4 regions of the Rhodococcus antarcticus genome follow, and region 3 is predicted to be linked to each of the others. Evidence: riboswitches for the same ligand, from Rfam matches in the RefSeq annotation. Region 3 holds a riboswitch; each other region holds the start of a gene.
What was found. A riboswitch is a leader RNA that binds a small molecule or an ion and turns the genes downstream of it on or off. The one in region 3 is predicted to bind S-adenosylmethionine.

Region 1 (7,728 bases), 1.7 Mb from region 3:
TGAGGGTCGGCGTGATGTAGCTGTACACCGCGAACATGCCGCCGAAGCCGACCACCCCGACCCCGAGGGTCAGCCACACCTGGGGGCGGGCCAGGGCACCGAGCTCGGCCCGGGGGCTGCTCACCGGCAGGTGCACGTCCGGCAGCCACACCAGCAGCGCGGCCACGGTGGCGAGACCGATCCCGGCGACCACCCCGAACGTGCTGCGCCAGCCCAGCGACTGGCCGGCCCAGGTGGCCAGCGGCACCCCGACGACGTTGGCGACGCTGAGCCCCATCATCACCGCGGCCACCGCCCTCGCGCGGCTGCTCCGCTCCACCAGCGAGGCGGCCACCAGCGCGGCCACCCCGAAGAACGCCCCGTGCGGCAGCCCCGTCAGGAACCGGGCCGCGACGACCGAGCCATACCCGGGGGCGAGGACGACCGCGACGTTGCCCACGGTGAACAGGACCATCAGGGCGACGAGCAACCGCTTGCGCGGGACCCGCACCGACAGGGCCGCGATGAGCGGGGCGCCCACGACGACCCCGAGCGCGTAGGCGGAGATGACGTTGCCGGCGCGCGGCTCGGACACCCCCAGGCCACCGGCGATCTGCGGCAGCAGGCCCATGGCCATGAACTCGGCGGTGCCGATCCCGAACCCACCCAGCGCCAGGGCCAGGATCGGCCGCCGCGCGTCACGCAGGGTGCGGGCAACGGTGGCGGCGGCCGGGGCGGCGTGGAGCTGGGTCATGACGGCGCAGATCGTGTCATGGATCGATCAAGACGGGCGCGCGACAGTGAGGGCTCGACGACCCCGGGGCGCCGCAGCGCGGGCACGGGCTAGCGTGGTCGCCGAGCACCACGGACCCCGAGGCAGAGGCAGGCGCAGGCAGCGATGAAGGTCATCTACACGTACACCGACGAGGCACCCGCGCTCGCGACGCACTCGCTGCTGCCGGTGATCGAGGCGTTCGCCGGCAAGGCCGGGGTGGACGTCGAGACGCGTGACATCTCGCTGGCCGCCCGCATCCTGGCCAAGTTCCCGGACCTGCTCACCGACACCCAGCGGGTGCCGGACGCCCTCGCCGAGCTCGGCGCGCTCGCCACGACGCCCGAGGCCAACATCATCAAGCTGCCGAACGTGAGCGCCTCGCTGCCGCAGCTCAAGGCCGCGGTCACCGAGCTGCAGGCCGCCGGGTACGCCGTCCCGGACTACCCGGAGGACCCGCGGACCGAGGCCGAGATCTCGGCCCGCGCGGCCTACGACTCCGTCAAGGGCAGCGCCGTCAACCCGGTGCTGCGCGAGGGCAACTCCGACCGACGCGCACCCGCCTCGGTCAAGGGCTTCGCCCGCAAGCACCCGCACTCCATGGGCGCGTGGTCGCCGGAGTCCAAGTCCCACGTCACGACGATGCTGGACGGGGACTTCCGGCACTCGGAGGTCTCGGTGACGCTGGCCGCCGCGGACACCCTGCGCATCGAGCACGTCTCTGCCGACGGCACCGTGACCGTGCTCAAGGAGTCGCTGCCCGTGCTGGCCGGCGAGATCGTCGACGCCTCCGTCATGCGCCGCGCCGCCCTGGACGCCTTCCTGGCCCAGCAGATCGCCGACGCGAAGGCCGAGGGGGTGCTGTTCTCCGTGCACCTCAAGGCCACGATGATGAAGGTGTCCGACCCGATCATCTTCGGCCGGGTCGTCGAGGCGTTCTTCCCCGCCGTCTTCGCCGAGCACGGCGCCGCGCTGACCTCGGTGGGAGCAGACCCCGACGACGGCCTCGCGAGCGTGCTCGCAGCCCTGGGCAGACTCCCGAGCGCCGAGCGGGAGGCCGTCGAGGCCGCCATCGCCGCCGGCTACGAGAGCGGTCCGTCGCTCGCGATGGTCGACTCGGACAAGGGCATCACCAACCTGCACGTGCCCAGCGACGTCATCATCGACGCCTCCATGCCGGCCGCGATCCGCAGCTCGGGACAGATGTGGAACACCGCCGGCGAGCTGCAGGACACCAAGTACGTCATCCCCGACTCGTCCTACGCCCCGCTCTACGCCGAGACGGTGGACTTCTGCCGCGAGCACGGCGCCTTCGATCCCACGACGATGGGCACCACCCCCAACGTCGGCCTGATGGCGCAGAAGGCCGAGGAGTACGGCAGCCACGACAAGACCTTCGAGATCGGTGCGGCCGGCACCGTCCGCGTCGTCGACGCGGCCGGGACGGTACTGCTGAGCCACGACGTGGCAGCCGGCGACGTCTGGCGCGCCTGCCAGACCAAGGACGCCCCCGTCCGCAACTGGGTGGAGCTGGCCGTGGACCGCGCCCGCGCCACCGGTTCGCCGGCCGTGTTCTGGCTCGACGAGACCCGCGCCCACGACGCGCAGGTGCTGGTCAAGGTGCGGGCGCACCTGGCCGAGCTCGACACCGACGGCCTGACGATCGAGGTCATGGACGTCGCCGACGCCACCCGGTACACCCTGGACCGAGCCCGTCGCGGCGAGGACACCATCTCCGTCACCGGCAACGTCCTGCGCGACTACCTCACCGACCTGTTCCCGATCATGGAGCTGGGCACCAGCGCGAAGATGCTCTCCATCGTCCCGCTGATGAACGGCGGCGGGCTGTTCGAGACCGGCGCCGGCGGCTCCGCGCCCAAGCACGTCCAGCAGCTCGTCAAGGAGGACCACCTGCGCTGGGACTCCCTGGGCGAGTTCCTGGCCCTGGCCGTCTCGCTGGAGTTCCTGGCCGAGAAGACGGACAACCCGCGCGCCGGGCTGCTCGGGGCTGCGCTCGACGAGGCCACCGGCCGCCTGCTCGAGGAGGGGCGCTCCCCGGCACGCCGCGTCGGCGAGATCGACAACCGGGGCAGCCACTACTACCTGGCTCTCTACTGGGCCCAGGCCCTGGCCGCCCAGACCACCGACCCCGAGCTCGCAGCGCTGTTCGCGGGGCTCGCGGGCGACCTCGCCGCCGCGGAGGAGACGATCGTCGGCGAGCTGGCCGCGGTGCAGGGCAACCCCGTGGACCTCGGTGGCTACTACCACGTGGACAGGACGAGGACGGACGCCGTCATGCGGCCCAGCGCGACGCTCAACGGGCTCATCGACGCCTTCTGAGCCACCCGCCCCGCGACCCCCGACCGCACCGGTCGGGGGTCGCGTCGCGCCCGTCGTCCCCTGTGAGATCCCGCACAGCGGTAGCGTCGGTGAGGTCCGGTCCGCCGAACCCCGAGGAGTCCCCGCGATGAGCCCGTCACCCGTCACCGTCGCCGTCACCGGAGCCGCCGGGCAGATCGGGTACAGCCTGCTGTTCCGCATCGCCAGCGGCGCCATGCTCGGTCCCGACACCCCGGTGGCGCTGAGCCTGCTGGAGATCACCCCCGCGCTGGGGGCCGCCGAGGGCGTGGCGATGGAGCTCGACGACTGCGCGTTCCCGCTGCTGCACAGCATCTCCATCAGCGACGACGCGACCACGGCCTTCGCCGGTGCGAGCGTCGCCCTGCTCGTCGGGTCCCGCCCCCGCACCAAGGGCATGGAGCGCGGCGACCTCCTGGCCGCGAACGGGGCCATCTTCACCACCCAGGGCCGGGCGCTGGCCGAGTCCGCCGCCGACGACCTCAAGGTGCTCGTGGTGGGCAACCCGGCCAACACCAACGCACTCATCGCGATGAGCAACGCCGCCGGCGTCCCCCGCGAGCGGTTCACGGCGATGACCCGCCTGGACCACAACCGGGCCCTGGCCCAGCTCGCGTCGCGCACGCAGCGCCCGGTGACCGACATCCGGCACATGACCATCTGGGGTAACCACTCCGCGACCCAGTACCCCGACCTGTTCCGCGCCGAGGTCGGCGGGACGGTGGCGACCGAGCTGGTCGACGACCAGGCGTGGCTGGAGGGCGAGTTCATCCCCACCGTGCAGAAGCGCGGGGCGGCCATCATCGAGGCCCGCGGGTCGTCGTCGGCGGCCTCGGCGGCCTCGGCGGCCATCGACCACGTGCACGACTGGGTGCACGGCACCCCTGACGGGGACTGGGTGTCCATGGCCGTGCCCTCCGACGGCTCCTACGGCGTGCCCGAGGGGCTGATCAGCTCGTTCCCCGTCACCTGCGCCGACGGCTCCTACTCGATCGTCGGAGGACTGGAGCTCGACGAGTTCTCCCGGGCGAGGATCGACGCGTCGGTGGCCGAGCTGGTCGAGGAGCGCGACGCCGTGGCCGGGCTGGGCCTGCTGGGCTGAGGTCGAGGCGGGTGTCCACGGGTCGGACACCTCGGGTGCACACCGCGTGGGGCGCGCGCTACCATCGCGCCCAGGTCATGAGTGCCAGCGTCAAGCCCCGGCTCGCTGGCCGGCAACCCTCGTTCCGCGGTGGGGTGCCCCGGGTGATTGACCAGGCCGTCCGGAGAGGTTCCGGACGGCAAGCGCGGGCCCGTGCGAGTGCGGGCCCCTCGTCGAGGAGCCCCCACCATGCGATGTCGACACTGCTGACCGGCCCAGCCCACCCAGCAGAGGGCACACGTGTGCCCGCACCCCACGGAGACCACCGATGACCGAGACCGACCCGACCACCGTCCCGACCGACCCGTCCGCCGGCTGGAGCTTCGAGACGAAGCAGGTCCACGCGGGCCAGACGGCCGACCCGTCGACGAACGCCCGCGCGCTGCCGATCTACCAGACCACGAGCTACGTCTTCGACAACACCGACCACGCCGCCGCGCTGTTCGGCCTGGCCGAGCCCGGCAACATCTACACCCGCATCATGAACCCCACCCAGGACGTGGTGGAGCAGCGGATCGCGTCGCTGGAGGGCGGGGTCGCCGCCCTGCTGACCGCCTCCGGACAGGCCGCGGAGAGCCTGGCCATCCTGACGATCGCCGAGGCCGGAGACCACCTCGTCTCCAGCCCCAGCCTGTACGGCGGCACGTACAACCTGTTCCACCACACCCTGCCCAAGCTCGGCATCTCCGTGACGTTCGTCGACGACCCGGACGACCTCGAGCAGTGGCGGGCGGCGGTGCAGCCCAACACGAAGCTGTTCTACGGCGAGACCATCGGCAACCCGCGCGGGGACGTGCTCGACCTCGTCGGCGTCTCCGGGGTCGCGCACTCGGTGGGTGTGCCGCTGGTCGTGGACAACACCATCGCCACGCCGTACCTCATCCAGCCGCTGGCCCACGGCGCGGACATCGTCGTGCACTCGGCCACCAAGTACCTCGGCGGTCACGGCACCTCGGTCGCCGGGGTCATCGTCGACGGTGGCACGTTCGACTGGCGCTCGGGCCGCTTCCCGGGCTTCACCACCCCGGACCCGAGCTACCACGGCGCGGTGTTCGCCGACCTCGGCGCTCCGGCGTTCGTGCTCAAGGCCCGCGTGCAGGGGCTGCGCGACCTCGGTGCGGCGGTGTCCCCGTTCAACGCCTGGCTGATCAGCCAGGGCATCGAGACCCTGAGCCTGCGCCTGGACCGGCACGTCGCCAACACCCAGGCCGTCGCGGAGTTCCTCGACGCGCGCGAGGACGTCGAGTCGGTCACCTACGCCGGGCTCAGCTCCTCACCGTGGCACGCCCGCGCCAAGGAGCTGGCACCCAAGGGACCCGGCGCGGTGCTCGCGTTCGAGATCGTCGGCGGGCTCGAGGCCGGCAAGCGCTTCGTCGACGCCCTGGTGCTGCACAGCCATGTCGCGAACATCGGCGACGTGCGCTCGCTGGTCATCCACCCGGCGTCCACCACGCACTCCCAGCTCACCCCGCAGGAGCAGGCCAGCACCGGCGTCACGCCCGGTCTGGTCCGCCTGGCCGTGGGCATCGAGGGCCTCGAGGACATCCTCGCCGACCTGCAGGTCGGGTTCGCCGCCGCGGCCGGGGCGTGACCGGGGTCTGCACGGGCACCTCGGACAGCATGACCCCCACCACCCGGCCAGCACCCCGTCCGAGCCTGCGCTCGGACGGGGTGCTGCAGCACGTCACGCTGGGAAGGCAGCAGCTCGACGGGGGTGCCGTGCTGGACGACGTGACGGTGGCCGTCCAGAGCTGGGGCCGGCTGAGCTCCGCACGGGACAACGCCGTGCTCGTGCTGCACGCGCTCACGGGGGACTCCCACGTGGTGGGCCCCGCGGGGCCCGAGCACCCCTCCCCCGGCTGGTGGGAGGGCATGGTCGGACCGGGTGCTGCGCTGGACACCGACCGCTGGTGCGTCATCGCCCCCAACGTGCTCGGCGGCTGCCGCGGCACCACGGGGCCGTCCTCGTCCCACCGCGACGGGCGTCCGTGGGGTGCCCGGTTCCCCGCCGTGACCATCCGCGACCAGGTGCGCACCGAGCTCGCCCTCGCCGACGCCCTCGGGATCGACGCCTGGGCCTCGGTGGTCGGCGGCTCCATGGGCGGCATGCGCGCGCTGGAGTGGGCCGTGGGCCACCCCGGCCGCGTCCGCTCCGCCCTGGTGCTGGCCGCCGGCGCCCGGGCCACGGCCGACCAGATCGGTACCCAGTCGGCCCAGGTGCGCGCCATCACGGCGGACCCCGACTGGCAGGGCGGCAGCTACCACGGCACCGGCCGCAGCCCCCGCACCGGGCTCGGCCTGGCTCGGCTGCTCGCGCACCTCACCTACCGCGCCGAGGTCGAGCTCGACGAGCGCTACGCCAACCACGACCAGCCCGACGACCCCGCCGGTCGGTTCGCCGTGCAGAGCTACCTCGACCACCAGGCCGAGAAGCTCGTGGCCCGCTTCGACGCCGCCAGCTACGTCGCGCTGACCGAGGCGATGAACCACCACGACGTGGGCGCCGGGCGCGGCGGGGTCAGGGCCGCGCTGAGCTCCTGCCCCGTTCCGGTGGTGGTCGGCGGGATCGACAGCGACCGGCTCTACCCCCTGCGGCTGCAGGCCGAGATCGCCGAGGCCATGCCGGGCTGCTCGGGGCTGCGCGTCATCCGCTCACGGCACGGCCACGACGGCTTCCTCACCGAGGCCTCGGCCGTCGGCGAGCTGCTCACCGCCACCCTCGCGCTCGCCCGGAGCTGAGCCTCAGCTGCCGAGCGAGTCGATCGAGCTCGCGAGCACGATGATCGCCAGGCCCAACGAGCCGAAGGTCAGCACGTCCGACGGCCGGTTGCGCACGGCCAGCAGCCCCGCCCGCTCCTCCGGCAGCGCCGCCCGCAGCACGGCCCCGACCAGCAGCGCCAGCCCCAGGAGCACGGCCCCGCGGCGCCAGCGGTCGGCCAGCACCAGCACCACGGCCGCGACCACGATCACGAGCACCACCAGGAACGGCAGGTGCACGGTGCGGATGCGGTACGCCAGCGACGGCCGGGCCATCACTGCGGGCCGGGACGGCCGAACACGCCCTCAGCCAGCCCCACGACGTTGGCCAGCAGCATCGCCCGGGTCATCAGACCGACCCCGCCCGGGTTCGGGGAGAGGAACCCCGCGACCTGCGCCACGTCCGGGTGCACGTCGCCCACCAGTCCGTCGTCGGTGCGGCTGACCCCGACGTCGAGCACGGCCGCACCCGGGGCGACCATGTCGGCGGTGACCAGGTGCGGCACCCCTGCGCCGGCAACGATGACGTCGGCCCGCCGGAGCTCGGCGGCCAGGTCCCGGGTGCCGGTGTGGCAGAGGACCACGGTGGCGTTCTCGCTGCGCCGGGTGAGCAGCAGGCCCAGCGGGCGGCCGACCGTGGTGCCGCGGCCGACCACCGCCACGCGGGCGCCGTCCAGCGAGACGTCGTACCGGCGCAGGAGCGCGACGATGCCGCGCGGGG
Region 2 (7,728 bases), on a different replicon from region 3:
ACGCGAACCCCGACAGCGGCCGCCGGTGGCGCCGGCGGAGCACCGGCTCGCGACCGTCGCCCGGGCAGTGCTCACCGTGCAGACCGCCGGGCGCAAGGGTCCGGCCGGGACGGTGATGCTGCTGCACCAGGTGCTCCGCCTCGCCCAGACCATCCAACGCACCCACGAGACCGCGGGCCGGGTGACCCAGGCCCGGGCGGCGGCGGCGGCGGGGGTGCACGTGAAGGCTGCGGCGGCGGCCCTGGACCCGAGTGTGGTCATCGGCGGCGATACCGGGCCGCGTCTGGCGCTGACCCCACGGTCACCGCAGCGGAGCACCCTGCCCACAGCTGTCCCGGTGATGACCCCGGGCACCACCAGCGGCATCACCACGAATGATCGGGGGATCGGACGATGAACGAGGTCGACGAGCACATGGAGCACGCCGGGCGGCAGCTGCAGGCGATGCTGGCCGCCGCGCTGGCCATCGCCCAGGCCGTCGCGGAGCGCCGTGACCGGGCTGTGCGGGACGCCGCCCGCCAAGCCGGGGCCGATGCCCAGGAGATCGCGCGGCGGGCGCAGCTCGGCCGGCTCACCCAAGCCCAGGCTCTGCCCACCGTGGCCGAGGTCGCAGGGCGGGGTCCGCTGTCGCAGACCCCGGCCGGCAGTACCGCCGACGTCGTGGACGGGCTGCGGGCTACCGACGTAGCGGACGTCGCCACGGCGTGGGCGGCGCACACCGCGACCGGGGGCGGCGACCCCCGCCAGTGGGACGACGCCCTGCGGGCCGTCGGTGCGGACCCGGACCGGGCCCGGGCCGACGCGTTGCGGATCAAGGCCGACGTCGTCGACCCCGCCGTCGCTTCCCGTGACGCCGCCCGCCAGGTGGAGGACCTGGCCGCGGCCCGTGTGGTGGTCACGGGGGACCACGCCGCGGGCCGGGCCGTCGACGCTGACCGCACCGCGGTGCTGGAGCAGCTGCACGGGCCCGACTGGGCCGGGCACGTCATCACCGCCGGCACCGACGGTGCTGCGGTCACGCACCCCGAGACGGTGGCGGAGTCTGGGCCTGGGGGGGCCTGGCAGCACGGTGCCGAGGCACCCCGGCTGGCGGGGATGGCCCAGACCACCCGGGCCGGGCGCTCGAGCCTGCCCGGACAACCTGGGAGCCAGTTGCGTCGCGGACAACGCCACACCGTTGAAGCAGCCCGGCAGCGGGAACCCGGACTGGAGCGGTGACCCCCGCCGCAATGGTGCCGTCACCCGTGCTGGGCGGGCTGGCCGACCGGCTCACGCGGTCAGTGCTCGGCAGAACGCGTCGTTGTTCTCGCGGTGTCCTACCCCTCGACGACGGAAGAGCACCGGTGTCTGAGCTCGTCCATGACCAGTCCGCCGATGCGGCGACAACGGGAGCTCGGACCAGCCGCCGCCGGGCGCCCAGGTCGACCCGGGCCGTTCTCCTGCTGTCCCTGCTGGGTGTCGCCAGCGTGATGACCGCCGGGTGCACTTCTACCCCGGCCGGTTCGAGCGGTGGGGCTAGTGGCGGTGGTGGGGGCGTCGGGTCGGTGACCTCCGCTGCCGGCGCTAGTGGTGGTGTGGTGGCGGAGGACCCTGACCACGGCACCGCCCAGCCGTTCCCGGCCCCGGGCACCTGTCACGCCCGGGCCGTACAGAACGGGACCCTGCCCGACCCCGCGTGCACCCCGGGTGCGGTTGACCCGCACGTCACCCAGGCCACGATCGGTACGACGATCTGCCGGCGGGGTGGGTACACCTCCACGGTGCGGCCCCCCGCCTCGGTCACCAGCACGGAGAAGAAGTCCACGCTGCGCGCCTACAACGACCGTGGTCCCAGCTCGAGCTACGAGCTGGACCACCTGGTGCCCCTGGAGCTCGGTGGGTCCCCGAACAGCCCCCGCAACCTGTGGCCCGAACCGGGTGCCGCCCCCAACCCCAAGGACACGCTCGAGACCGCCCTGCACGACCTGGTCTGCGCCCACCGCATGACCCTGGCCGACGCCCAGAACACCATCGCCACCGACTGGGTGGGTGCCTACCGCCAGGTCCTCGGCACCGCACCGACGGCGCCGTAGGACGCGCAGTTGCGCGGACGGTCTTCAAGGGACAAGACGGCGCTGCCACCCCCGTCCACTCGTTCGCTAGTTCAACTACGCCGAACCGCGCGGTAGGACTGATGCGATGGCGGGGGCGAGGGAAATGTGCTGCGCCGAAATCCGGTGACGTTCAGCTGGAGAGCCGGCGTGGAGTAGTCGGTGGTGCAGATGACAACCACGTTCCCCGGGGTCACGGTCGCGGGCAAGTTCGCCATGGTGGCTGTTACAGGTTGATTCGCGCCGACCCAGGTCGTGATGAGCTAGGAGGGGTTTAGGCCTTGTGTGGCTGCGGCCTTGTTACCAACGTAGGTGAGCGCCGCCAAACTGGTCAGGCCGAGGAGGGCGGACGGGATCGTGGGCAACCCGAGGTGAATCTTCGTGACGTCGGTCGTCCTGGTGTAGTCGACAATATTGCCGACGAACGCGCCAAAGAAGTACACCATCGCGACGAGGGAAAAGATGACGTACTGGCTGTCGGCTAGGCTCGTCGACCCGTCATCGTTACTGGTTATGTCCTTCAGCGCTGCACCTTTATCAGTCATCCCAGACAAGCTCACTAACGGCGTAACGTCTTGGGTGTTCGATTTGGGGATCGGATTCGTTGTGGTCGTTGTGGTCGTTGTGGTCGTTGAGGCGGTGATGCCCTTGGCTATGACGGCGGCCGCGAACGGGCCGCCGAGCAATAACGAATAGGCGTTCCAATCGCCTGTGCCGAAGACGTGATCGGCGGTGACGGCAGGGTTGCGGTCCCATACGACGATGCCAGAAAGAAGGATGAGCGCGGCTGCGAGTTCGAGGGTCCATATGAACACGACGGTCTTGCTCGTCGATATTCGGCCGTCAACACCAACGATGCTGTCGAGGAAGCCAAACTTGTTACTCGACTGGCGTGGCGACGCAGAGAATTCTAACAACAGAAGAATCGCGACCATGAACGCGGCCACGCCCCAGATCGCCAGCCCGAGCGCGTGATGGTCATCCATGGTGAGTCCGGTGGTCTGACTTGCTGCAGTGGTTAAGCCCTTTCCTGAGGACGTTCCCTCCACGGCGGCCGGAGTTGCGGCGCTATAAGCACTCCATCCGAGAACGCCGATGGCGACTAGAGCGGGCGTGGCGACGCCCCATCTTGTCAAACCGTTTGTTAGTCCCATGGTCTGCCGCTTCTTCCCGAGTTGCTTCGCCCTGACACCCTCTTCATCGGAGCGGTGCTGCCTGCCCGCTGACGCGGCCACCGTCGCGTGAGTGGGCGCTGCTGCGGTCACTGCCACTGCCACCGTCGCCTGACTGGCCGCTGCTGCGGTCACTGTCACTGCCACCCACCCCGTTTCGTCGCGGGGTCCGACGGGGGGCCGGACACGGCCTCGGCGTAGACGAAGTCGATCGGCGAGCCTCATAGCGGCATACCGGCCTTGTAGGCGGCGCCCTGTTCCGGGTGCCGACCGTCCGGGCGTACGACACGAGGTAGCCCGCCACTGCGCTGAGCTGTCCGGCGACCTTCCCACCACCGGTCACGTCGGAGGCGTAGATCGCCCAGACCGCCACGATGGGGGCCTCCGTGGCGCCGGCGACCACAGAGGCGGTCCGCGAGCGCGGCGCCGTGAGCATGCGCAGCCGTCGTCACCGCGGTGAGCTCCGGAACCCGGTCGGTGGGCCACGACAGCGTCGCCGCGATCGCGGCGACGCACGTCGAGGCCAGGGTGAGGTCAACCCGGGCACAGTCGAACTCGCCGTGTCCGGAGAGTCCGGACAGGCGATCGGGCAGGCCCGTCGACGCCATCACTCTCCGCGGGCGCGCCCGGTCCAGGCGCTGCGCCGTCCAGCCCAGCTGGATCAGCGCTGCCGCCGGCAACTGATCAAGGGGCTGCGTTCCCGTCGTCGTCCTACCAGGGGTACTCGCAGGCTGGGCGGCGACATCATTACTTCTGGCCACCGCATCACCGTCCTCGCTGGGCCTTGACGACCAACTTGTGATCGGCCTGCCGGCCGGGATAGCCGCGCGTCGAAGTTGCCGCGTTCCACGATCGCCGCACGGTCCGTGGAGGCGGAGCACGCGACCAGCTGGTGAGGCCCACTCGGCCGAGGGGGTTCGCCAACGGTGTGAGTTTGATGTGAGGTAGATCTCAGTGCAACATGGCAGTCACGGGCTGTCAACACGCGACTGTGACCGGCTGCGCAGGCAGCATCGCGGCCGCCAGGTGCAGGACCTCACGGCCGCCCGGGTGGTCATCGCCGGGAACCGGGGCACCGCGGTGCTCGAGCAGCTGTACGGACCCGTCCAGGTCGGCGCCGGTGCAATGGAGGGTGCCCGGGGTGGGGCAGTAGAGCCTGCCGGGGCGCTCGGGGAGCCAGCTGATACGCGGGCAGCGCCACACCGTGGAGGCGGCCCGGCAGCGGGAGCCTGGCACGAAACCAAGGGGCGTCCGGGCCAGAGGTTCGACGACTCCGCCGGTGGGCCCCCATAAGGACCGGGACACCGGGGAGGGCAGGTAGCACCGGAAGAGCCAGTCAAGGCTCCTGACTTGTCATAATCTCTCTTATCGGCACTTCGAAACGCGTTGTGCAGCGGGGCAATCGATACCGCTCCCGTTGCTAGGGCCCTGGGACGGCGCGCGCCCAGCAGGTCAGTGCCGGTGCTGCAGGGGTGCCGTCGGGCGGGCCGGTGAGGGGGCATTTACTTTCGGTGTTTGCCTACCCATGAGGAGTTGGACAGCCGCGCTGTTCCGCCGACGAGGCGTTCGCGCAGCGTGGCCCCCTCGGGCTCCAGGATCCGGCCGCGGGCTCGTAGCTCGGGGACCAGGAGGTCGACGACGTCGGTGAAGGTGCCTGGCGACGTGGCGTAGGCCAGGTTGAACCCGTCGACGTCGGCTTCCTCGCACCACCGCTCGAGCTCGTCGGCCACGGTGGTCGGGGAGCCCACCAGCACCGGTCCGCGCCCGCCGACGGCCACGAACTCCGCCACCGAGCCGACCGTCCACGCGGCGTGGGGGTCGGCGGTGGTGAAGGCGGCCAGCGCGGTGCGGGTGGCATCGTTCTCGACGTGCTCCAGGGGGGCGTCGGGGTCCAGCCCGGACAGGTCCACCCCCGTCCACCCCCCGAACAGGGCCATGGCACCTTCCCGGCTGGAGTGGGCGACGTAGTCGGCGTGCTTGGCCCAGGCGGCGTCGTCAGTGTCGGCGAGGACGGGGGTGAGCATCGTCAACACCTTGATGTCGCCCCGGTCCCGCCCGGCGGCCTGCGCGGCTGCGCGCACCCCGTCGACCATGGTGCGCACCGCCGCCGTTGTCGGCCCGGAGACGAACACCACCTCGGCGATTCGCCCGCCCAGCTCCAGCCCCCGGGCCGAGGCCCCCGCCTGGAAGACCACCGGGGTGCGCTGGGGTGACGGCTCGCACAGGAAAGGGCCATGGACGGAGAAGAACTCCCCGTCGTGGTCGACGTCGTGGACCTTGGACGGGTCGGTGAAGGTGGCTGAGGCACTGTCGTGGACCACCGCACCGTCCTCCCAGCTGCCCTCCCACAGCGCGGCGCACACCTCGACGTACTCCTCGGCGAGGTCGTAGCGCCGGTCGTGGGGCACCTGCTCCCCCATGCCATACCCGCGCGCGGCGCTGGCCAGGTAGGAGGTGACCACGTTCCACCCCACCCGGCCGTTGGTGAGGTGGTCCAGGGTGGTGAAGCGGCGCGCCGTGGCCCAGGGGTGCTCATAGGTCACCGACGACGTCACCGCGAACCCAAGACGCTCGGTGACCGCGGCCATCGCCGGGATGGTCAGCATCGGATCGATCAGCGGCACCTGAGCCCCCGCACGGACCGCGGTGTCGCGCGACCCACCGTGCACGTCGTAGACACCCAGGACGTCGGCCAGGAACAGGGCATCAAACCCGCCGCGCTCCAGCAGCCGCGCCAGGTCCGTCCAGTACGACAGATCGGTGTAGGAGGTCGAGCGGTCACCCGGGTGGGTCCACAACCCCGCACTCTGGTGACCGGCACACCCCATGGCGAAGGCACACAACCGGATACGGTCGCTCGCGCCCACGGTCAGTACCCCCGCGCCCACGTAGTGACCGGCTCGACGACCCGCTCGGGGAGTGCCCGGGTCGGCGCAGTCAGGTCACGGTGCAGGGTCTCCGGAGCGGGCCTGAAGACCAGGGCAGCGGCAGAGCCATAGAAGTCGTACCACTCGATCGTGGTGCCGACGGATCCCGCGGCGCCCACGCGGCGCAGCGCACCGCTAGTCGGCGGGGCGTGCGAGGGAGTGTCGAGGACACGGGTCGACGCGCTCACAGCAGTGTTCCTCCATCGGTCCTGGCGGTAGCACCTTCGCGAACGATGGTTGCTGCGGCGTCGTCGAGCCAGGTCTCTCAGCCGCTCTGGATGGTCGAGGCAGAAGTAGACCACAGGCTGCTCCCTCCCGGTCGAGCAGTGTCCGGGAAGGCGAGCGCGGGTGACCCTGACGAGCTCGACGCCGCCCCAGCCCACCGGTGGTCACCCTCTCCAGACCCTCACCCCGAACATCCACGCCGTTTCGCACGGGGATCCGCTTGCGAGGACGCCGCCACTTGGCATGATGACTCGGCTCACCCTGCTGACCCCAAAGCGCCGACACTGACCGGGCGGGGCTCAGCCGCCGACCGGCTCGTCCTCCGGCGGGAAGCGCCGGTCGAACTGTTCGCCAGCCCTCTTCGCGGCCTCCTTACCCGCCGGCAGCCCCGCGAGACTCACGTACGTCGCGATCGTTGAAGGCGCGGCCACCGCCACGACCGTCAACGCCGCAGTCCACATCAGCCACACCCACACGACCACCATCTGACGGGCCCGCACGCGTGAGATCCAGGGGCGAGCCTCGGACAACACCTCGGCCGCCTCGTCGATCGCTGCGGACAGCTCAGCGTCCGCAGCAACGCCGTCCTCTGCAGCCGACAGCGTCTCCGCATCGAACTCGCCCTCGTCGATCAGTTCCGACAACCGATCGAACCCGGCAGCGTCCGGAAGCTCCAAACGCAGCCGCGACAGCGCACTGACTCGATCCAACGAACGGGTGAACTCCGAGTTCACCGCAAGGCCGGCGAGCTGCGACTGAATGTGGGCGTTCGCCATCAGAGGCACCGCGAGCGCCTTTGCCCACTCCCTCTGCCGCTCCGCGATCTGCGCGAACATCGGTTCCAGGACCGCCCGCATCCGCAACGGCGCTGCTACCTGAGCCGAAAGTTGCGGCTGGATCGCCTTCATCAGGGCCTCATTCCGCAACCTAGACGCCCTCAGCACCGGCTCCAGCTGAGCGGTGACTCCCGCCGTCACCTGCTGATTGAGCTGCTGGAGCGCCCCCTCGAGAGGGCTGCTGATCTGCTGCCGGAGCTGCTCCATTGAGCGCGTGAACGCCGGCGTCGAGAACGCGCGGACGAGCGCAGCCCGCTGCTCTTCGGTCAGGCCAGCGTCGTCGTCGTCGTCGCCGCCGTCAACGGACGCGGTGAAGGTCGGCACGGTCCCACTGTAGGTCCGCCGAACGACGGGAACGGGCGCCTCTGTGTCCTCCACCACGTGAGACGGCACTGTCCCGACAGTCGAACCAGCTTCGACGACGCCCACGGCTTTCGGCCGTTCCGCCCGCGACGTCCCGCAGGGGATCCCTTGCGGG
Region 3 (7,728 bases):
GAGGCGACCATGAGGGTGCACTACCTCGTCAGCATCGCTACCGTGAACATCGCGCTGCTGGTGCTGTTGATGGTTCCCTTCACCGAGTCCGTCCCCGGGGTGCTGCTGGTCGCCACCTCCCTGCCCTACTTCGCTCTCTACACCCGAGACCTCCGCCTGGTCGGCCGCCGTCGCCGCGACCTGCTCGAGATCTACGCCCTGAACCTGCTGATGCTGCCAGTCAACCTCGGTGGTGTCGTCAAGTCGGTGCACCAAGCCATCACCGGTGAACGCATACCCTTCGGCCGGACCCCCAAAGTCAGTGACCGCACCGCCGCCCCCGCCCTCTACGTCGCACTCACCCTGCTGCTGATCACCGCGTGGTCTGCGGGTGCCGGCATCGACGCGACCAGCGGCCGGCTCACCCACGCTGTGCTGGGCGGTCTCAACGCGGTCATCCTCGCCCTCGCCGTCACCCGCTACATGGGATGGCGCAACGCCGCCGCCGACCTGACCGCCCCAGCCCGCAACCGCCTCCGCACCCGCCCCGCCACCGCGAACAACGCGAAGGTCGAAGCCACCCCCGGCGCCCACTCACCACGAACCCAGCTGCACCCGGCCCCCACCGCCGCATCGACCGGATACACCCCCACCACGGCCGCCCGCACCCACCCGACCCACACCAAGCATCCCCTGCCGAGGGTCGTCCACGCCCGGTGGGACCAACACCGCACCAACACCCGCCCCAGTTCGACCGCTCCCACCGCGGGCAAACACCATCTCGCACACCGCGACCACCAACGTCTCGGCTGACGTCGCCGCCCCGGGCCACTCCGCTGGGGAAGAACCCCGAGAACTTCGCCGACCGGCAGCAGACCACGTTGGCGTGGGGCGGAATTCAACCATGGGCTGTATCGGGCATACCCGGTCGGGGATCCCGTCGCCGCATGACGAACGGGATCCGGCGACCGCGCCAGCAGTTCGGGCCTCGAGCCGATGCCTCCCGGACGGGTGGTCCACACGGAACGCCGATGAGGGCGATGGCGTCCCCGCTCGCCGTGCTCACCTCAGTTGGGGCTTGTCGTCGCCTCGGCGGCCACCGCCACATCCTGGTCGCGATCTGCGGCGTGGCCTTTCCGATCACCTGGATGGCCTGGTACGCGATCGACACGCGAGCAACGACGAGATCCGCTGCTCAAGCTCCTCAGCACACACCGGCCGCACCGGTGTCGTCGTAGACCGCTGCCGGTTCGCCGAAGCATCGGACACCAGTGTCGGGGCCGCCCGATAGCTGATCGGCGTGCAGGGAGCAGCAGACACCCGTCAGCCGAAGCGGTGGAGCACGGCCTTCTCGAGGAGTCCGAGCAGTCCGTCGGTGAGCTTGCCGAGCACGGCGAGCAGGATGATGGCGAGGATGAGGATGTCGGTGCGGCCGGTGCTCTGGCTGTTGATGAGCAGGAAGCCGAGGCCGATCGAGGAGGCGATGAGCTCGGCGGCGACGAGGAACAACCAGCCCTGGGCGAGGCCGAGACGGAGCCCCGACAGGGTCGCCGGGGCGATGGCGGGCAGCTGTACCTGCAGGAACAGGGGGATGCCGCGGCGGCCGTAGGCGCGGCCGACCTCGACGAGGTGGCGGTCGACGTGGTCCAGGGCGGCGGAGACAGTGGTGTACACGGGGAAGAACGCGCCGATCGCGACCAGCGTGATCTTGGGGGTCTCCCCGATGCCCAGCCAGAGCAGGAGCAGGGGGACCCACGCCAGGGAGGGCACGGCCCGCAGGGCGGCGATGGTGGGTCCGAGAGCGCTGCGGACCGGTCGGGAGAGGCCGACGAGCCCGCCGAGGAGCAAGCCGCTGCCGGCGCCGACGGCGACGCCGAGGAGCACCCGCTGGGTGCTGATGGCGATGTTGTGCCAGAGCTCGCCGCGGTCGAGGAGCTCGCGCAGCGCCCCGAGCACCGCACCGGGGGTGGGCAGCTGGCTGGCGGAGAACAGGCCAGAGGTGGCGAGGAGCTGCCAGCCGAGGAGGAGCAGGACCGGGACGAGGAGCCCGAGAAGTCCGCGCATCAGCACTCCCCGGCCGGGACGGGTGCTGCGTCGGGGCGGTGCGGACACGGCAATCGGTGGGGAGTCGATGTCCTGGGTCAGGGTCATCTCAACGCCCGGTGGAGGGGGTGCCGGCGGCCTTCTGGGCGAAGGTCGGGTCGAACAGGGTGTCGAGCGCCGTGGTGGCGTCGGACGCGCTGCGGACGAGTCCGCCCTGGACGAGCAGCGGGAGGATGTGGGTGAGGACGGTCTTCTGGGTGTCCCCGGGCACCGGGTCGATGTCCAGCGTGGTGCGGGTCTGCAGCTGCTGGCGGGCGACCTGTGGGGCGATCTGCGCGGCGGCGGAGAGGATGTCGACCGTGCGGTCGGGGTTCTGGGCGATCCAGGTTCGTGCGCGCTCGTAGGTGTCGACCACGGTCTGGGCCGTCGCCGGCTGCGCGGCCAGGAAGGACTCGTTGGCGTTGAGCACGCCGAAGGAGTTGAAGGCGAGGTTGCGGTAGATGAGCTTGGAGCCGGCCTGCAGCTCGGTCTGGGCCATGAAGGGGTCGAGTCCGGCCCACGCGTCGACGTCACCGCGCTCGAGGGCGGTCTTGCCGTCGGAGTGCTGCAGGTTGACGATCTCGACGTCGGAGGCGGTGAGCCCGGCGGTGGCGAGGGTCTGCAGCAGGAAGAAGTAGGGGTCGGTGCCCTGGGTCGCGGCGATCTTCTTGCCGCGCAGCTGGGAGACGTCGGTCACGGCGGAGGTCGCGGTGACCACGATCGCGGACCACTCGGGTTGGCTGAACACGTCGACGACCTTCTGGGGGGACCCGTTGGCCCGGGCCAGCAGGGCGGGGGTGCCGGCGGTGGACGCGAGGTCGACGGCCCCGGCGCGGAGGTTCTCGTTGGCCTTGTTGCTGCCGTTCGAGAGCACCCAGGTGACCTTGGTGCCGGGCAGTGCCTGCTCGAGCCACCCCTGGTCCTTGATGACGAGGCTCTCGGGGTTGTAGTAGGCGTAGTCCAGGTGGAGCTCGGCCGTCCCCGAGGGGGCGGTGCCGGTGGCGACGGCTCCGGTGGAGCTCTCCCCGGAGACGCACCCGGCGAGCAGGGCGAGAGCGGCGGCGAGGACGCCGGTGCGAAGCAGCAGCGAGCGGGACGGGGGGCGGTTCACGGGGGTTCTCCTCGGGGAGTGCGGACGGGGGACGAACGGCAGGGCGGCGTGCGGCGTGCGGGGGGTCATCGAACCGGGGTGTGGCGGGGGACGCCGAGCTGGTCGAGCAGGACCACCCGTAGCCGGGCGAGGTCGGGGTCGGCCCGGTCGCGCGGGCGGGCCCCCGGCACGTCGAGGGTGGTGCGCACCGCGACCCCCGCCCCCTCCTCGGCCCCGGGCGCAGCGCCGAGGACGACGATGCGGTCGGCGAGCTGGAGCGCCTCGTCCACGTCGTGGGTGACGAGCAGGACGGTGGTGCCCGAGGTGCGCTGCAGCTCGTCGACCAGGTCCTGCATGCGCAGCCGGGTCAGGGCGTCGAGGGCGGCGAACGGCTCGTCCAGCAGGAGCACACCGGGTCCCCGGACCAGGGCTCGGGCCAGGGCCGTCCGTTGGGCCATGCCGCCGGAGACCTCGCGCGGCCGGTGCCCGGCGGAACCGCTCAGCCCGACGGCGTCGAGCCAGTGCGCGACAGCGGCCCGGCCCTCGGCCCGGCTCGTCCCGTCGGGCAGTCCGAAGGCCACGTTCGCCGCGAGGGTCCGCCACGGGAGCAGCCGCGGCTCCTGGAACACCACGGCCGCCCGCTGCTCGATCCCCCGCACGGGGCGCTGCCCGACGCGGACCTCGCCGGCGGTGGGCGCGTCCAGCCCGGCCACCAGGCGCAGCAGGGTCGACTTGCCGGATCCGGACGCCCCCAGCAGGGCCACCACCTCCCCGGCCCGAACCTCGAGGTCGACGTCGGCGAGGACGACCCGGGCACCAGGACCATGGCCGAAGGTGCGGCCGACACCGGAGAGGACGACACCGTGGGCGGTGCTCACGAGGGGGTTCCCGGGCAGCAGGAGACGAGCGGGGTCACGGGTTCTCCGGTCGGACGGGCCCGCGCACGGGCGCGGACGGGCGGGAGGGAGACGGCACGGGGCCGCGGGGCGCTACCGGCGACGGGCCGGGCGCGGTCAGGGAGAGAGGGTGGGGCGCGTCGAGGTCAGAGCGACGTGGGACCGGGACAGTCCACGTCGGCGACGGCGAGCACGTGCACGGCCAGGAGCACGAGCTCGTGCGGTGGGTGCAGCGCGTCCGGTGACGCAGCCAGCTTCTCGTCCACGTGGTTCTCCTCCGCCGTGGGCCGGACCCGGCCCGTGCTTGCTCCGGACGAATGCCGGAGCCTGGTCGTCACCCGGAGCACCCCGCCACGGAAGGAGGGTTGCCGGCCAGCGAGCCGGGGCTAGACGCTGGCGCTCATGACCGAGGCTGATCTTGGGGAGGTCTTCCGACCCTGTCAAACACAGCCGTCCCGATGTGACCAGGGTCACCGGCGATGGAGGGCGTCGGACAGAGGGCCGCGCTGGGGCCCAGGAACGGCGACGTCGGGTGCGCGAGCTCGACGAGCTTCTCGGCGTTCCCGCCGAGGTTTCCACCCGGGTTCTTCTGAGTGCTGAGGAGGTCACCACATGGCACGACTCATCTCGCTGGAGCAGGCCGAGGCTGTTGTCCGGGCGTGCACGGCGGAGGCGGACCGCATCGGGCAGCCGATGAACATCGCGGTGGTCGACGACGGCGCGAACCTGGTGACGTTCAGCTCGATGGACGGCACGAAGGACCTTGCCCCCTCGTCCAGCCGGGCCAGACCCCGTTCGGCATCGAGTCCACCTCGGGCGGGCGGCTGGTCGTCCTCGGCGGCGGCGTCCTGCTGCGGGACGCCGCCGGTGCGGTGGCCGGTGGGGTCGGGGTCCGCGCCGGCAGTGTCGAGCAGGACCACCAGGTCGCCGACGCCGGACGGGCGGTGTTCGCGCCGTAGCCGGGACCGGCGGGGCCGAACCCCGCTGGCCGCACCACGCGACGGTGGTCACCGCACGGGACACCACCGTTCTGCAGCCCGATCCTCGACCGGGACGCCGCGTCGCGGGGCTGCCAGGCCCGCTGAAGCATCCCGGCAGCGTCGACTGTTGGGTCCGGTCAGCTAGCCTCGGCTCCGTCAGTGGGACCTTCGTGGAGGGTCGAGCAGGCGGCCTGGAGGTCGTAGATGTCAATCACAGGACCGCGCGGTGACTCTGGCTCGACGAGCTCGGCTGGTGGCTCTTCGCGTCGTCAGCGGGCCGAGCCAGGTCTTGCTGATGGGGCTGTTCAGGCGGGGTTGTGGGGGCTCGTCTTCGTGATGCTCCGAGTATTTGCTGTGTCCGGCTACCGCTGGGACACGGCGTTCGTCGTCAGCACGACCCTGACTGTGACGAACGGTCTCACCATGCTCCTGGGATCGCTGCTCGCCGAGCACCTCCTGACGGCGGCGCTCGTCGGGTGCTTGATGCCGCTGCTGGTCGCGGACTACCTGTGGGGGGACGGCAGGCGGCGCACGTCCGTGCTGCTGGTTGCCGCGCTCGCCCTGGCCACGTCCCTCGCGGTCGTGCTGAGCTTCGGCCTGTGGTGGTTGCCCCTGGCCGCGGTGGCGGTGTTCGGGGTGCTGGCCATGGTCCGCCGGACCCCACCGCAGTCGTTCTTGCGCCGACTGCTGGTTGCGCTGTTGGCGCGGGTCTCGGTGGTCGCCGGGGTGGGTGTGCTGCTCATCGCGGCCTTCGGCCAAACCCCCTGGGTCCCCCTGGAGAGGATCCAGACCACCAGCGGCACGGTGGACGGGTACGTGCTCAGCGTGGACCCGGGATACTTGAACGTGCTCACCACGGACCACCGTGTGGAGATCCTGATCAGCGCAGACGTCGTCTCACGGTCCTGAGCCTTTCCTCCCGGGTCCTTGGTCGAGAGGACGGCTGCCCCGCAGCGTGGTCCCGGCGCAGCATGTCGTGCCTACCCGACGCCGTTGAGAGCGTCCACCACCGCGACCACGTCACCCTGGCTGTAGTAGTTCACGGCCACGAAGTTCGGGATCATCCCGCGCTCGCGCCGACACGTCTCCAGCCGCGGGTACAGGCTGCTGTAAGCGTTGACGCGGCCGGCGTCGGTGATGGTGTTCTCGAAGCTGTTCAACCAGTTGTTCACCAGCAGCAGCTGGCTCCGATCGGTGCCACGGTTGCGGGCACAGCCCAGCTGCTCCGGGGTCGCCGCGTCGTAGTTCGTGTCCTGGACCTGGTCGAAGCCCTGCAGCAGCCACGGGTGAGCCGCGCCCCCGCCCTCGTTCTCCATGAGCACCACCAGGCGCCGGTCGGTCTGGATCATCTGGCCCAGCGTGGGCCACGGCTGCCCGACCTGGTGGGTCGCGACCATCGGCAGCAGCCCCGCCTGCCCGAACACCGCGGCCGTGTCGTCGGGGGACACGTAGTCCTCGACGAAGATCGTGACCACCTCGCGGGGGTGCGCCAGCATCCAGTCGTGCACCTGCGCCATCGCCGTCTCCCACCGGGTGGCGCCGATGTCGCAGACCGCGTGGCACAGGTAGGGCTCGACGGGCCCGACGGGGGTCCCGGCGATAGCGCTGCGCAGCCGCAGGGCGCTCTGCACGGTGCCTGCACCGAGCTCGTCGCTCGCCCGGGCCAGGGCCCGGACGTCGGAGGCGTTGGTGACCTGGCCCGGGGTCGTGGTCGCCTGGCCGTACCAGCTGTCGACGAGCAGGACGCGGATGCCGGCGTCCAGCTGGGCGACCAGCCCGTTCGGCTGCTCGGCCAGGAACCATCCCGGCTCGTCCGCGGCGGACATCGCGTTGTGCGTCCCGGCGTAGGCGACCTCGTCGTAGCGGCGGTCGCACAGCTGCGCGAACCCGTTGCACGCGGTGCCCCCGGCCGCCTCGGCGAGGGCCGGCAGTTCGCGGGAGGACGGCACCGCGAGGACGAGCACCAGCGACACCACGACCAGCAGCGGCAGCGCGGTCAGCACCCGCGCGGTCTCGGAGGGTCGACCGCGCGGGTGCCGGGTGCGCTCCGTCCGGCGGCGCTGCTCGAGACGGAGCACCACCCGTGCCCCCTCCCCCAGCCCGAGCAGCAGCACGGCCAGCCCGGCGAGGACGGCGAGGGCCTGGACGGCCAGCGACGGTCGCAGCACGACGACGGTGCCGACGCCCACGAGGACCACCGCGCGCAGCGCCTGGACCCGCTGCGAGGCGGGCCGCAGCGCGAGCCAGTCCCGCCACGCCGATGTCGGGGTCACGGCACCGTCCGCGGCCGCGAGCACCCGCAGGAGCACGCCCGCGGCGAGCAGCACGGCGCCCGGCCCCCACAGCAGGCCCGCGAGCAGGTGCAGCACCGCAGCGCGCAGGGCACCGGGCAGCGAGTCGGTCGCGGTCGTCGAGGCCGCCACGGCTCCGACGCCAGCGAGCACCAGAACCAGCCCGCCTGACGCGGCGACGGCCCGAGCGACCGCCCGCCACGCCCGCGCGCCGAACCCGAGCAGCCACGGCGCCCCGGCCAGGCAGGCCAGCGCCAGGACCGGCAGCAGCCAGGCCAGCAGCGCCACCCGGTGCGCGGCGGCGATGGTCCCGCTCGCGAAGCTCTGGTCCCCGATCCGGGCCAGCGTCACGTCGAGGTCGGACGGCAGGACCGCTGCCGCACCGGGGTCCACCGTGGCGACCACCCCGG
Region 4 (7,728 bases), 260 kb from region 3:
CACCGTCTTCGCCGACTACTTCACCGACGTGAAGCTGACGTCCACCGACCCGCAGGTCGTCACCTACACGATCAACCCAAAGGCCAAGTGGAGCGACGGCAGTGCAGTGAGCTGGGAGGACTTCGACGCCCAGTTCAAGGCGCTCAACGGCACCAACCCAGCGTTCCAGGTTTCCTCGAGCACCGGCTACTCCGACATCGCCAAGGTCGAGATGGGCACCAACGCCCAGCAGGCCGTGGTGACCTTCACCAACAAGTTCTCCGACTGGCAGTCCCTGTTCAGCCCGCTCTACCCGAAGGCCGTCAACGCCACGCCGGACGCCTTCAACACCTCTCTGACCACCAGCCCTGGCGTCACCGCCGGACCGTTCAAGTACGACTCCACCGACCAGACGGCCAAGACGGTGACGCTCAAGCCCGACGCCGCCTGGTGGGGTGACAAGCCCGTGCTGGGCTCCATCACCTACGTCGCGCTGGACCAGGCGGCGCAGGTGCAGGCCCTGGTGAACAACGAGATCGACTACACCAACATCGGTTCCAGCGTCAACGACAACAAGACCGCCCGCGACGCCCAGGGCGTCAGCGTGCGGCAGGCCCTGGCCCCGGACTACCGCCACCTCACCTTCAACGGCGCCGCCGGATCCATCCTCTCGGACAAGGACCTGCGCGTCGCGGTCATGAAGGGCATCAACCGCGACGGCATCGCCCAGGCGCTGCTCAACGGTATCGCCCAGAACCCGAAGACCCTGGGCAACCACATCTACGTGGAGGGTCTGGACGGCTACCAGGACAACTCCTCGGTGGTCTCCTACGACCCTGACGCCGCCTCCAAGGCCCTCGACGCGCTCGGCTGGGTGAAGAACGGTGACACCCGCACCAAGGACGGCAAGACCCTGGAGATCCGCGACGTCATCCCCACCGGGGTGGCCACCTCCGCCCAGGAGGCCCAGATCGTCCAGCAGAACCTGCAGGTCATCGGGGTCAAGCTGACCATCGACACGGTGCCCAGCGCGGGCTTCTTCAAGGACTTCGTGAACGTGGGCAACTTCGACATCACCCACTTCGCGTGGCTCGGCACGCCGTTCCCGGTCAGCTCCTCGGGCTCCATCTACGGCAAGTACGCCGACGTCCAGCAGAACTACGGCCGCATCGGTGACACGTCGATCAACGACCTGTTCACCCAGGCCAACCAGGAGCTGGACCCGGCCAAGAAGATCGACCTGGCCAACCAGATCGACAAGGCCATCTGGGACGAGGGCTTCTCCCTGCTGCTCTACCAGCGCCCGCAGAACCATGCCGTGCGCTCCACCGTCGCGAACTTCGGCTCGCCCGGCTTCGGCGACGTGGACTACACCAAGATCGGCTTCACGAAGAGCTGATCGACCCGCTGCACCGCAGGGCCCGAGGAGTTCGCCTCCTCGGGCCCTGCGTCGTCGGGTGGTGCACCTGTCGCCGGCAGGTGTGCGCGAGGATGGACCGGTGAGAGCTCCCGGTCCGCGCGCCCTCCGCCACGGCGGGCTCACCACCGGGGTGGTCCTGGCCGTCCTGGCCGTCCTGGCCGTGGTGAACCTGCGCACCGTCCACACCACGGGCCGCGCCCTCGCTCCGCTGACGGCACGAGCATCGGCCACCGTGACCGCGGCGGCCGACGGCAGAGCCACCGTGACGTTCACCGGTGGCGACGGGCGGGCGCGGACGGTGCAGGTGGCCGTCGACGGGGTGCCCACCTCCCCCACCACGGTCGCCTACGACCCCGCCGACCCCACGCGCGTCGTGCTGCCCGGGAGCCCACCCGTGGTGTCCGGCGACCGGGCCACGACCCACCTCGCCGTCCTGGTCCTGCTGGTGGTGGTGGTGCTCGGCGTGGGGCTGCAGCGCATCCTCACCCGCGCCCGGCTGCGCCGCTCCGCACCCCGGCTGCTCCGGGTGCGCCGGGTCCGCCAGCAGCACCGGCTGCTGTCCCGCTCGTGGATCGAGGTGGTCGGAACCACCCCGGTGCAGCGCTTCCCGGTGTACTTCGACCCCGTGCTCGTCACCCTCGCGTCCCCCGCCGAGGTGGCGGTGCACGGTACCGGCGCCCTCCGCGCGCTCCAGGTGGACGGCGGCTGGGTGTACCCCTCCGGCCGGGTGCGCACGGCGGAGCCCAAGGGCCGGCTGATCGACAACCCCTCCCGCCCCGACACCGGGGCCCGGGAGCGCGCCGCACGCAGCGCCCCCCTGCGACGCCAGCTCCAGGTGGACGGCGTGCTGCTGGCCCCCGCGCCGTTCGTCGGCATCTTCTGGGTGCTGCTCGACGGCGGCGGGGTGCCGGTCTGGCTGGGCGCCACCCTGGTCACCGCGGCGCTGGCGCTGTGGGCGGCCGCCGTGCAGGGCAGCGACCCGAGCTAGACGCGGCGGTGCACCCCGCGGGTGCGCACCAGCGGCCCGGCGTCCACGAGGTGGCAGCCCAGGGTGGCACGGTCGCCGGACCGGTCACCGGTCGACGGTAGCGTCGCCGCTCGTGACCGACACCGGGTTCTCCGCCGACCTCGCCCTCGCCCACCGGCTGGCCGACACCGCCGACGCCATCACCACCGCCCGGTTCGGTGCGCTGGACCTGCAGGTGAGCTCGAAGCCCGACCTCACCCCGGTCTCCGACGCCGACCTGGCCGTGGAGCGCGCGGTGCGGGACCTGCTGGCCGACGAGCGCCCGGCCGACGCGGTGCTCGGCGAGGAGCTCGGCGGCACGGTGGTGAACGCCGGCCGCTGCTGGGTCCTCGACCCGATCGACGGAACCAAGAGCTACGTCCGTGGGGTCCCGGTGTGGGCCACGCTGGTCGCCCTGCTGGTGGACGGCGTCCCCGTGGTCGGCGTGGTCAGCGCCCCGGCCCTGGGTCGGCGGTGGTGGGCCAGTGCCGGCGACGGCGCGTGGCTACGGGTGCAGGACGCGCCGGTCCGCCGGCTCGCGGTGTCGGCGGTGGACTCCCTCGACGCCGCGAGCCTGGGGTTCTCCAGCCTGTCCGGGTGGCGCGACGCCGGGCTGCGCGAGGCGTTCCTCGACCTCACCGACGCCGTCTGGCGGGTGCGCGGCCACGGGGACTTCTTCTCCTACTGCCTGGTCGCCGAGGGTGCGGTGGACGTGGCGGCCGAGCCCGAGGTGTCGCTGTGGGACCTCGCCCCGCTCGACGTCCTGGTCCGCGAGGCCGGGGGTGCGTTCACCGCGCTGGACGGCACCCCCGGCCCGCACGCGGGCAGCGCGGTGGCCAGCAACGGGCGCCTGCACGGTGCGGTGCTGGGGGCGCTGGCCCCGCGCACGGCGGCGGCTCCCCCACCCCTGAGCGACCGCTGACCTCCACGACCCCGGGAGGCGGCCACCGTCGACGCCCCTGCGCACCGACCTGTGACAAGGCGGTCGGTGCAGCGACGTGGTCGGGGGTGGCTCAGAGCTCCGGCTGGTCGGTTCGCACCGTGCGGTCGACGACGGGCGTGCCGTCCACCACCCGGTAGAAGGTCATCTGCTCGAGGCGCGGGGAGTACCCGTGGATGCTCACGGCGGGCTCGTCACCGTCGTTGCGGATGTCGTGGATGTGACCGGGATCCACGGTGCGGAGCCCGCCCACGCCCAGGGTGTCGGCCCGCAGACCTCCGTGTCCGTCCGGTCGGACCTCGGTCACCGTGCCCTGCACCACGGTCAGCGCCGCGGTCGACCGCCCGTGGTCGTGCAGGTCGGTGCTCTGGCTGCGGGTCCACGTGAGCAGCCACAGGTCCACGTCGCCCGGGCCCTCCAGCCGGCTCCAGCAGCGGTCGCGCTCGGAGAAGCGCACGAGCGGGCGCCACAGGTCCGGTCGCGCCGCCGCGGCGGTGACGAGCTCGGCCAGCCGGGTGGTGAGGCGGTTGTGGGTGGTGGGGGTCAGCAGCGGGGTGTTCACGGTGGTCCTCGTCCGTCCTGGGCACCGGGCGTCACCACCGTTGGGGGTGCGCCTGGAGGTCCTCGCGGGCCCCGACGCGACGCCGGGGCCTGGTCGTCACCCGGAGCACCCCGCCGCAGTGCGGGGATGCCGGCCAGCGCGCCGGGGCTCGGCGCTGGCGCTCGTGACCTGGGGTGATCTTGTTCGCCAGTCGTCGGTGCTGTCAAGCCGCTCCCCGTCCCCCGCCTCCCGGGATGCGGGGGACGGGGAGCGCTCGTGCTCGACACGACCACGAGCGCTCCCCGGTCACCGGTCCACGGGGGTCAGCGGTAGAGCGAGAACTCCGGTGCCCGACGGTTCAGCGCCCAGTCGCCGACCTCGCGGGCCTTGTAGGCCACCGGGTCGTGCAGGGTGTGGGTGCGCAGGTTGCGCCAGTGCCGGTCGAAGCCGTAGCCGCTGGTGGTGGCCCGCGCCCCCTGGATCTCGAACAACCGGCTGGCCGCGGACAACGAGGTCGTCGTGGTCACGACCTTCGCCTCGTAGATCGCGACGGCTGCCTCCGCCCGCTCGTCGTCGGTCAGCTCCGGCCCGGTGTCCAGGGCCGTCTGCAGCGCCCGTCCCGCCCGGTCCGCGAGCAGCGCCGCCGCCCGGACCTCGCTGCGCACCTCCCCGATGGTCTGCAGGACGTAGGGGTCGTCGCCGGCCCGGTCCACGCCCGAGCTCTCCCACGCGGTGCCGTGCAGCCGCACCCAGTCCAGGGCCTCCTCCAGCGCCCCCTCAGCCGTCCCGAGGTAGAAGTTGACGAACGCGAGCTGCCAGTGCGGGGTGACGAGCGTCTGGTACGGACTCGGGGTCCGGCCCGTCAGGGGGTCCTCGCCCAGGATCTCCGAGCGCTCGACCCTCGCGTTCTCGAAGACCACGCCCCCGGAGTCGGTCAGGCGCTGACCGATGTTGTCCCAGTCGCCGAGGGCGGTGAACCCGGCCCGACCGGCGGGCAGCGAGACGAACACGAGGCTGTCGTCGAGGGTCGCGGTGACCGAGAGGTGGTCGCCCAGGCTCGCACCCGAGGCGAAGGTGCGCCGCCCGCTCAGGCGGAAGCCGTCCCCGTCGCGGGTCAGCACGAGCCCGTCGGCGCCGCGGGGGTTCTGCACCCCGCCCCAGAACAGCCGGCCCTCGGCGTTGCGCCGGGAGTGCTCGGCAGCCTGCTCGGCGGTGCCGAACAGGTGCGCGATCCGGGTCTGGGCGTAGTGGTAGCCCAGCAGGTGGGCGATGGAGGTGTCGCCGCGCGCGACGCGGCGGGTGAGCAGCGAGGCCTGCGCGTAGCCGAGCCCGGCCCCGCCGAGGACCACGGGCTCCTGGACCTGGAGCAGGTCGTGCTCGCGGAGCAGCTCGACCTCCGCGCGCGGGCTGGCGCCGAGGTGGTCCCGCTCAGCGGCGGTGGCGCGCAGGGTGGCGGCGACGAGGTCCGCGCGGGCCAGGGCGGCCTCGAACGGGGTGGTGCCGGGGTCGAGCGGGGCGGGACGGGTGTCGAGCTGGGCAGTCACGGGGAGCTCCTGGAGGATCGAGGGGCGGATCGAGGGGGTGTGGTCCTGGCGACGAGCTCAGGGACACACCGCGCTCGCCGTGCGCCGGAGATCGACGGCACGGCGGCGCACCAGGGGCACGCGGGGACGCAGGGATCGGGACACGAGGTCTCCGGAGGTGGGACCGGGCGCGCGCGACGGGCGGCTCGGCGAGGGATGGACCAGGAGGCGGGGACGACCGGGGTCAGCGACAGTCCACGTCGGCGACGGCCAGCGGGTGCACGCCGAGGAGATCGGTGCGGTGCTCAGGCACGGCGGCTCCCCTTGTCCAGGACCCGGAGGTCCACGCTTGCCCCGGTGGTCACCGGGGCCTGGTCGTCACCCGGAGCACCCCACCGTGGCGGAGGGTTGCCGGCCAGCGAGCCGGGGCTTGACGCTGGCACTCGTGACCTGTGGTGGATCTTGGCGGCGCCGACACCGCCACGTCAACCGTGCCCTCCCACCATCTGGGAGCAACCGCTGGTGGGTACCGTGAGCCCATGCGGGTGCTGGTGGTCGAGGACGAGCCGCGCCTGGCCGAGACGGTGCGCCGGGGGCTCACCGCCGAGGGCGTCGTGGTCGAGATCGCCGACAATGGTGTCGACGGGCTCTGGATGGGCACCAACGCCACCTACGACGTCATCGTGCTCGACATCATGCTGCCGCGGCTGAACGGGTACGACGTGCTCAAGGGCCTGCGCGCGAAGGACGTCTGGACGCCCGTGCTGATGCTCACCGCCAAGGACGGCGAGTACGACCAGGCCGACGCCTTCGACCTCGGCGCCGACGACTACCTGACCAAGCCGTTCTCGTTCGTCGTCCTCGTGGCGCGACTGCGGGCCCTGCAGCGCCGGGGCGCTCCGGCGCGCCCCACCGTGCTCGAGGCGGGCGACCTCTCCCTGGACCCCGGCCGGCGCCGGGTGGTCCGCGGCACCACCGAGCTCTCGCTGACCCCCCGCGAGCACGGTCTGCTCGAGTTCCTCCTGCGGCACAAGGGGAACGTGGTGACCAAGGGGGAGATCCTGCGGGGGGTGTGGGACGCGCACTACTCCGGCGACGACAACGTCGTGGAGGTCTACGTCGGCTACCTCCGCCGCAAGATCGACACCCCGTTCGACCGCCGGGCCATCGAGACCGTGCGCGGGGTCGGCTACCGGCTGCACGCCGACGGCGGCTGAGCAGGCCCCCGCTCACCCCAGCGGCAGGCGCACCCCGACCTCGGCCCCCCCGGCGGCGGACTCCCCCACCACCACGCTGCCCCCGTGCGCGGTGACGATCTCCACGACGATCGCCAGGCCCAGTCCGGACCCCCCCGCCGAGCGGGCCCGATCGGCGTCGAGGCGGACGAAGCGCTCCAGCACCCGGTCCCGCTCGACCGCGGGGATGCCCGGCCCGTCGTCGCCCACCGTCAGCACGGCCCAGCCACCGTCGGCGCGGCAGCTCGCCCAGATGCGGCCGTGGGCGTGGCGCACGGCGTTGTCGGTGAGGTTGCGCACGACCCTGGCCAGGCGCGCGGCGTCCCCGCGCACCCGCACGGGGTGCACCGCCGCCACGACGTCGAGCCCCCCGGCCCGGGTCCGGGCGACCTCGGCGTCGACCAGGTCGTCGAGGTCCACGTCGCCCACCTGCAGCGGGAGTCCGCGCTCGTCGGCGCTCGCGAGCAGGAGCAGGTCGGCCACGAGCTGGCGCATCCGCTCCGCCTCGGGCAGCAGCACCCCACCGACCACCTCGGCATCGAGGGTCTCGGGGTGGTCGCGGGCGAGCTCCAGCGCCGCGGTGATCGTGGTCAGCGGGCTGCGCAGCTCGTGGGAGGCGTCACCCACGAACCGCCGCTGCGCCTCCTGGCCCGCCTGCAACCGGCTCAGCATCGCGTTCATGGTGCGGGCCAGGCGCGCGATCTCGTCCTGCGGAGCCGGAACCGGCACCCGCTCGGCGAGGTCGGCCGAGCTCACCGCGGCCACCTGCACCCGCATCCGCTCCACCGGTCGCAGCGAGCGGCCGACGAGCGCGTACGTCGCCACCCCCACGACGAGCACGATGACCGGCAGGCCCACCGCGAGCAGGGCGGCCACGGTCACCAGGGTGCTCTCGACCGGCTCCTGCCCGGCCGCCACCAGGACCGTCAGCTCACCCTGCGCTCCGTCCACGGCCTGCGCGGTCACCCGGAAGTCGTCAGGGACGAGGGGGCTGGAGTCCTCGTCGACCACCAGCACCTGCCCCACCGATGGCCGCGTCGCGATCATCGGGAGCTCGGGGGCGCCGGGCGAGGCCAGCACCACC

Region 1: it holds a riboswitch for S-adenosylmethionine, as region 3 does, so the genes downstream of both, RHODO2019_RS02740 (bifunctional o-acetylhomoserine/o-acetylserine sulfhydrylase) here and RHODO2019_RS10550 (ABC transporter ATP-binding protein) in region 3, are expected to answer to the same signal.
Region 2: it holds a riboswitch for S-adenosylmethionine, as region 3 does, so the genes downstream of both, RHODO2019_RS18340 (LLM class flavin-dependent oxidoreductase) here and RHODO2019_RS10550 (ABC transporter ATP-binding protein) in region 3, are expected to answer to the same signal.
Region 4: it holds a riboswitch for S-adenosylmethionine, as region 3 does, so the genes downstream of both, RHODO2019_RS11965 (cysteine dioxygenase) here and RHODO2019_RS10550 (ABC transporter ATP-binding protein) in region 3, are expected to answer to the same signal.

The regions. Positions count from the first base shown of each region.
Region 1 covers NZ_CP110615.1:537,917-545,644, reverse strand. Annotated here, with positions in the region: gene RHODO2019_RS02755 (MFS transporter) at 1-733, opposite strand, end outside; gene RHODO2019_RS02750 (NADP-dependent isocitrate dehydrogenase) at 878-3,091, shown strand; gene RHODO2019_RS02745 (malate dehydrogenase) at 3,219-4,211, shown strand; SAM riboswitch class IV at 4,285-4,402, shown strand; gene RHODO2019_RS02740 (bifunctional o-acetylhomoserine/o-acetylserine sulfhydrylase) at 4,519-5,841, shown strand; gene metX (homoserine O-acetyltransferase MetX) at 5,871-6,989, shown strand; gene RHODO2019_RS02730 (DUF3017 domain-containing protein) at 6,993-7,283, opposite strand; gene RHODO2019_RS02725 (bifunctional methylenetetrahydrofolate dehydrogenase/methenyltetrahydrofolate cyclohydrolase) at 7,283-7,728, opposite strand, start outside.
Region 2 covers NZ_CP110616.1:74,462-82,189, forward strand. Annotated here, with positions in the region: gene RHODO2019_RS18320 (relaxase/mobilization nuclease domain-containing protein) at 1-397, shown strand, start outside; gene RHODO2019_RS18325 (hypothetical protein) at 394-1,218, shown strand; gene RHODO2019_RS18330 (hypothetical protein) at 1,578-2,072, shown strand; gene RHODO2019_RS18335 (hypothetical protein) at 2,354-3,403, opposite strand; gene RHODO2019_RS18340 (LLM class flavin-dependent oxidoreductase) at 4,765-6,090, opposite strand; SAM riboswitch class I at 6,387-6,474, opposite strand; gene RHODO2019_RS18345 (hypothetical protein) at 6,714-7,574, opposite strand.
Region 3 covers NZ_CP110615.1:2,196,433-2,204,160, forward strand. Annotated here, with positions in the region: gene RHODO2019_RS10535 (glycosyltransferase family 2 protein) at 1-792, shown strand, start outside; gene RHODO2019_RS10540 (ABC transporter permease) at 1,303-2,043, opposite strand; gene RHODO2019_RS10545 (aliphatic sulfonate ABC transporter substrate-binding protein) at 2,132-3,172, opposite strand; gene RHODO2019_RS10550 (ABC transporter ATP-binding protein) at 3,238-4,029, opposite strand; SAM riboswitch class IV at 4,343-4,455, opposite strand; partial or broken gene RHODO2019_RS19345 (heme-binding protein) at 4,660-5,006, shown strand; gene RHODO2019_RS10560 (hypothetical protein) at 5,451-5,936, shown strand; gene RHODO2019_RS10565 (phosphoinositide-specific phospholipase C-related protein) at 6,008-7,728, opposite strand, start outside.
Region 4 covers NZ_CP110615.1:2,453,281-2,461,008, forward strand. Annotated here, with positions in the region: gene RHODO2019_RS11950 (ABC transporter family substrate-binding protein) at 1-1,378, shown strand, start outside; gene RHODO2019_RS11955 (hypothetical protein) at 1,479-2,387, shown strand; gene hisN (histidinol-phosphatase) at 2,500-3,327, shown strand; gene RHODO2019_RS11965 (cysteine dioxygenase) at 3,419-3,907, opposite strand; SAM riboswitch class IV at 3,965-4,076, opposite strand; gene RHODO2019_RS11970 (acyl-CoA dehydrogenase family protein) at 4,210-5,430, opposite strand; gene RHODO2019_RS19350 (putative leader peptide) at 5,488-5,574, opposite strand; SAM riboswitch class IV at 5,750-5,860, opposite strand; gene RHODO2019_RS11975 (response regulator transcription factor) at 5,949-6,626, shown strand; gene RHODO2019_RS11980 (sensor histidine kinase) at 6,639-7,728, opposite strand, start outside.